DNA from 2 places in the Yersinia entomophaga genome. Region 2 is predicted to be linked to the other one. Evidence: predicted binding sites of a transcription regulator. Region 2 holds the regulator's gene; the other holds the start of a gene.

Region 1 (3,160 bases), 1.4 Mb from region 2:
GAGGAACACAGCGATCCTGAATATCGCCGCGACAATGAAAAAGACGCGGACGAGTATGAGGATGACTACGAAGGTTAGTGATAACTATCAGTGACCAGAAGCTAAGTTATCCGAAGGCTAGCTAGCCAAAGTCAATCGCCATCATGAAGGTTTCGGTAAACTAGCCTGCAACCTTCATGATGTTTCGTATCACTTCCTAGAGCCTTGGATTTTTAGCTGTGGCTGACCGTGATTTGCCCAGCGGCATTTTTCGCCACGGCCACGGCTTGTTCTACCGTTTCGGCTACGGCCAGCGCGACGCCCATCCGCCGTCTGCCGGCAATTTCGGGTTTACCAAACAAACGCACGTCCACGTCACCCAGCAGCGCATTTCCCAAACCGCGATATACCACATTCTGGCTGGTTAACTCAGGTAAAATAACCGCCGAGGCGGCGGGGCCATACTGGCGAATCTGGCTGATTGGCATGCCGAGGAAGGCGCGAACATGCAGCGCAAATTCGGAAAGATTTTGTGAAATCAGCGTGACCATACCGGTATCGTGTGGGCGAGGGGAGACTTCGCTGAAAATAACTTCATCACCGCAGATAAACAGCTCCACGCCGAATAAACCGTAGCCACCCAAAGTTTGAACCACTTTAGCCGCGATCGCCTGAGCGCGTTGCAACGCCAGTTCGCTCATCTGCTGCGGCTGCCAGGATTCGCGATAATCACCCTCCTCCTGACGGTGGCCAATCGGCGCGCAGAAATGGATACCATCTACGGCGCTGATGGTCAGTAGGGTAATCTCGAAGTCAAAATTAACCAGACCTTCCACAATCACCCGACCGCCGCCGGCGCGACCGCCTTGCTGTGCATAATTCCATGCGGTTTGTCGTTGCTCTTCACTGCGGATCAGGCTTTGCCCTTTGCCAGAGGAACTCATCACTGGTTTCACAATGCACGGATAACCGATTTCGGCCACGGCTTGACGGAAGCGGCTTTCGGTATCGGCAAAACGGTAGCTGGAAGTGGGTAATCCCAGCGTTTCTGCGGCCAGACGACGAATGCCTTCACGGTTCATTGTCAGGCGAGTGGCTTCGGCGCAGGGCACTACGTGTTGACCCATAAGCTCCAGCTCCACCAGCATATCGGTGGCAATGGCTTCAATTTCCGGCACGATGTAGTGGGGGTTTTCCAGCTCCACAATTCGTTTGAGCGCCGCCCCATCCAGCATATTAATCACGTGACTGCGGTGGGCGACGTGCATAGCAGGGGCATCGGCATAGCGATCGACGGCGATCACTTCCAGCCCAAGGCGCTGACATTCAATCGCCACTTCTTTGCCCAGTTCGCCAGAGCCAAGCAGCATCACACGGGTTGCGCCGGGGCGCAAAGCAGTTCCAATGGTTAACATAATTCGATACCTACATCAGCAAGATAATATGCGAGGAAGAAACCGCCGCAGTATATACGAAAACGATTGCGCGGGCAGCGCTTAGGGCAAAAAACAGGTTTGAGTGCGGATAAATTCAGCAAAGTAAGGTCTGGAGCAATCAGGGGGGCGAAGATATCGAAAGGGATGCATTTGACCCATATCTAGGGTTACAGGAGAAAAACGCAGATTTCCCCGCGCTTTTTTACGCTTTAACTCAAGAAAAGGCCTCAACTCTGCTATTATCGCCGCAAATATTGCGCTTGCCTTCAGGCATCGCTTTCAATCCATTCCGTTATATAAGAGTTACCGCCGTGAGCACAACGTCCTTTTCTTCCCTAACGCTGCCTGCCGAGCAGTTGTCGAACCTTAATGAACTCGGTTATACCGAAATGACGCCGGTACAGGCCGCCGCGTTACCGGCCATTCTGAACGGGCAAGATGTTCGGGCCAAAGCCAAAACGGGCAGTGGTAAAACGGCCGCATTCGGCATTGGTTTGCTGGATAAAATTGCCGTGGGTGAGTTTGTGACTCAGGCATTGGTACTCTGTCCAACTCGCGAACTGGCCGATCAGGTCAGTAAAGAACTGCGTCGTTTGGCTCGTTTTACTCAAAATATTAAAATTCTGACCCTATGTGGCGGCCAGCCAATGGGGCACCAGTTGGACTCTCTGGTTCATGCGCCGCATATTGTTGTGGGCACGCCGGGACGCATTCAGGAACATTTGCGTAAACGCACCTTGGTATTGGACGATCTGAAAGTGCTGGTGCTGGATGAAGCGGATCGCATGCTGGACATGGGCTTTACTGACGCGATCAATGACGTTATCAGCTACACGCCGCCGCAGCGCCAGACGCTTCTGTTTTCCGCTACTTATCCGGCGGGGATCGAACAGATCAGCGCAAAAGTACAGCGTGAGCCGCTGAACGTAGAAGTGGCCGATGAAGGCGATGAACCGGCGATCGAACAGGTATTCTTCGAAACGACTCGTGAAAAACGTCTGCCGCTGCTGATCTCAGTGTTAAGCCACTATCAACCGGCGTCCTGCGTAGTATTCTGCAACACGAAAAAAGACTGTCAGAGCGTTTACGATGCGCTGGAATCACGTGGAATCAGCGTATTAGCGCTGCACGGTGACTTAGAGCAGCGGGATCGTGATCAGGTGCTGGTGCGCTTCTCTAACCGTAGTTGTCGAGTGTTGGTTGCCACCGACGTCGCGGCGCGCGGTCTGGATATCAAAGATTTGGAACTGGTTGTGAACTTCGAACTGGCTTTCGATCCGGAAGTCCATGTACACCGCATTGGTCGTACCGGGCGTGCGGGCATGAGCGGACGGGCAGTCAGTCTGTGTACGCCGTCAGAAATGGGGCGTGCGCACGCGATTGAAGATTATCTGCAAATCAAAGTGAAATGGACGCCGGCGGAGCAAGTGAGCCGCAGCGCCAATGTCATGCTGGAGCCAGAAATGGTGACGTTATGCATCGACGGTGGCCGTAAAGCCAAGATTCGCCCAGGCGATATTTTGGGGGCGTTGACCGGCGATGCGGGTTTGACGGCGGCTGACGTCGGTAAAATCGATATGTTCCCAGTTCATGCTTACGTTGCTATTCGCAAAGCCAGTGCGAAACGGGCTATACAACAATTGCAGCAAGGTAAAATTAAAGGCAAAAACTGCAAGGCACGTTTGTTAAAATAGTAAATAACGATTTTTACGGGGTAGCGTGTATTGCGTTGCTCCGTTTCAGCC
Region 2 (3,160 bases):
TGTACCGGCGTTTGCACCCAAACCATTCCCAAACAGCCGAAGGCAAACAGACTTAAACCGAGCAACAACACAGGTTTCCGCCCCAATTTATCGGATAAAGGTCCCCAGACTAATTGTGCAATGGCAAATCCGGCGAGAAAAATGCTCAAACTGGCGCTGATCGAGCCAGCCGAAGCCTGCAAATCTTGTTGCATGGCGCCAAAAGCGGGTAAGTACATATCCGTGGCAAGGTATCCCAACATGCTCAGACCGGCGAGGTAGAACATAAAGCTAGTGGATGTTTTCATTTTCGTTATTTATCTCGTTTATCTGTATACCCGTTATCTTTCGAACCGCAGCGGTGTTGGCTACCTTCGCTCACCCCAGTCACTTAGTGGCTCGGTTCCTTGGGATTCGCGGCGTTGCCGCCTGGCTACAATCCGAAAGCAGGTTATCTTTGCAGGAGAATTAATGCGGGGGGCATTCTATCCGGCTGGCTATTCCCCTGTGAAACGGTAATATTTGCATACTGGTGTGAAAATAATTGAAGGCAAGGCAATGTGGTCGGAATATTCATTGGAAGTGGTTGATGCGGTTGCCAGAACCGGTAGTTTTAGCGCTGCTGCACAAGAACTGCATCGCGTGCCTTCTGCCGTCAGCTATACGGTCAGACAACTCGAGACATGGCTGGCAGTGCCACTGTTTGAACGACGACACCGCGATGTGGAACTGACGGCAGCGGGAGCGCTGTTTATTAAAGAAGCGCGAACTGTTATCAAAAAAATGATTGATACGCGTCGTCAATGTCAGCAGGTCGCTAACGGTTGGCGCGGCCATCTGGATATTGCTATCGACATTATTGTGAAGCCGTTACGCAGCCGTCAGTTGGTGCTGGATTTTTATCGTCATTTCCCCGATATCGAACTGCGGGTGCATTTTGAGGTATTCAACGGCGTGTGGGATGCGCTGGCGGATGGTCGTGCCGATGTGGCTATTGGTGCGACGCGTGCGGTGCCAGTCGGTGGGCGCTTTACCTTCCGTGATATGGGGTTTATGAACTGGCACTGCGTGGTCAGTGCCACTCATCCGCTGGCATCTCAGAGCGGCCCTTTGACCGACGATCAGCTGCGGCCTTACCCTTCGCTCTGCATTGAGGACACTGCCCGTAATCTGCCGAAGCGCGATACCTGGACGCTGGACAACCAGCGACGGCTGGTGGCACCGGATTGGCAAACGGGCATTGACTGTCTGTGTGACGGTTTATGTATTGGTATGGTTCCGGCGCATCGCGTCGAGCCGCTGGCCAAACAGGGGAAACTGGTGATTATTACGCTGGCTCAGCCCTTGCCAGATAGCCCTTGCTGCCTGAGCTGGGAGCAAAACAACCATTCGCCCGCTATGGCGTGGCTGCTGGAGTACCTTGGGGATACGGAAACGCTGAATGCCGAATGGCTGCGAGCGGGGGACGGTGTAGAAAACACGCGGGAAGCCGTTTCAACGGGCTAAACGGCTTCCCACAGCGGTTTTAACGACGATAATCGCGGAAAGGACCATCAGCAACAGAACGGCGTTCAACCAGTTTTGGATGTACTTCAATGGTTTGGGGATCTTCACGTTTGCTGACAATGCGATCCAGCAACATTGCAAAGGCGCTTTCGCCCAAACGTTCTTTTGGCTGATGAATAGTGGTCAGTGCCGGTGAGAAATAGCGCGCATTTCGCACATTGTCATATCCGATCACCGAAATATCCTGCGGAACGCGTAAACCTAATTCATCGGCAGCACAAATAGCGCCCATAGCCATAATATCGCCGCCGCAGAATACCGCGGTTGGGCGATGTTTCTGCGTTAGGATTTGATGCATGGCTTTATAACCGGATTCCGGTTCAAAATCCCCTTGAACCACCCATTCATCACGCAGTTTAATATTGGCTTCTTCCAACGCTTTGATAAAGCCCTGATGACGCCCACCGCCAGTATTGCGAGCCAGTTGCCCCGGAATGGCTCCAATATCGCGATGACCGCGTTCAATCAGATAACGGCCAGCCAAATAACCGCCTTCAAAGGCATTATCAATAATGGAGTCGGTAAAATCGCCGCGCGCGGTGCCCCAATCCATGACTACCATCGGAATATTGCGATAATCTTCCAGCATGCCCAACAGTTGCTCTGGATACTCGGAACACATTACCAGCAAACCGTCGACGCGTTTTTGCGCCAGCATAGCCAGATACGCTTTCTGCTTATCCAGATTATTATGAGAGTTACACAAAATCAGCGTATAGCCTTTGCTATAGCAGCTATTTTCTACCGCTTCGATCACTTCCGCAAAATAGGGTGCTTCGCTGGAAGTGGCTAGCAAACCAATCGATTTAGTGTGATTGACTTTCAGGCTTCGTGCGACGGCACTGGGCGAATAGTGCAGCTCTTTAATGGCGGCCCACACGGCGGCCTTGGTGTCTTCGGCGACGAAACGTGTTTTATTGATGACGTGCGAAACGGTGGTGGTGGAAACGCCCGCGCGTTTGGCCACATCTTTAATCGTTGCCATAAAAAGAATGACTCCTAAACTGACCTGTTACAGCAGGTAAGTATTATGTTAATCGTTTGCCTGCGTTGTTCGAACCCTTTCAGACAGATATCATCAGTTCCGCTGGTTATTTTCGTCAGCGCGCTAGTCTGAAAGGGGTTTTTAGGCGTTATTGGTCGGTACGCAGTAATGAACTGCGGATTTTGGCCGATTTAAAGAAAAAGTGAAAGATCTAATCAACGTTATAAAGTGAGTAATGATAACAAGATTTTATTCTCGAACTGTGGGAAAATCGTTTTACACACTAACTATGTGCCTTTATCCACCCAAATTAACCGACTGAGGAGTTTATATGGATACTGATCTGAAAATGTCATTGATTACTACTATTGGTTCGTTGGCAGTGATTATGATCTTTAGCTTTACAGCGGTAATGAACTAAACCCTGACTGTTTTAGAGCTGTACAGATTTTGAGCGAGAAGGGCGGAGCCGTTATCCGCCCTTGATATTAGCCAGCTAATCAGGCCAGATTTTTCTCTACGAACGCCCAGTTAACCAGCGCCCAGAAGTTTTCCAGATAAGTCGGCCGCGCATTGCGGTAATCGATATAGTAAGCGTGCTCCCACACATCGACAGTCAGCAATGGTTTA

What was found. The regulator PurR, encoded in region 2, represses purine synthesis genes. The targets are predictions, from matches to a motif close to CANGCAAACGTTTGCNTG.
Region 1: purT (formate-dependent phosphoribosylglycinamide formyltransferase) is a predicted target of PurR. The motif match lies at 1,450-1,467, and genes of this name have one in related genera.

Annotation. Positions count from the first base shown of each region.
Region 1 covers NZ_CP010029.1:4,156,088-4,159,247, forward strand. Annotated here, with positions in the region: gene PL78_RS18655 (YoaH family protein) at 1-78, shown strand, start outside; gene purT (formate-dependent phosphoribosylglycinamide formyltransferase) at 213-1,394, opposite strand; gene dbpA (ATP-dependent RNA helicase DbpA) at 1,727-3,109, shown strand.
Region 2 covers NZ_CP010029.1:1,325,532-1,328,691, reverse strand. Annotated here, with positions in the region: gene punC (purine nucleoside transporter PunC) at 1-287, opposite strand, end outside; gene punR (DNA-binding transcriptional activator PunR) at 538-1,485, shown strand; gene purR (HTH-type transcriptional repressor PurR) at 1,505-2,530, opposite strand; gene cydH (cytochrome bd-I oxidase subunit CydH) at 2,862-2,951, shown strand; gene sodB (superoxide dismutase [Fe]) at 3,031-3,160, opposite strand, start outside.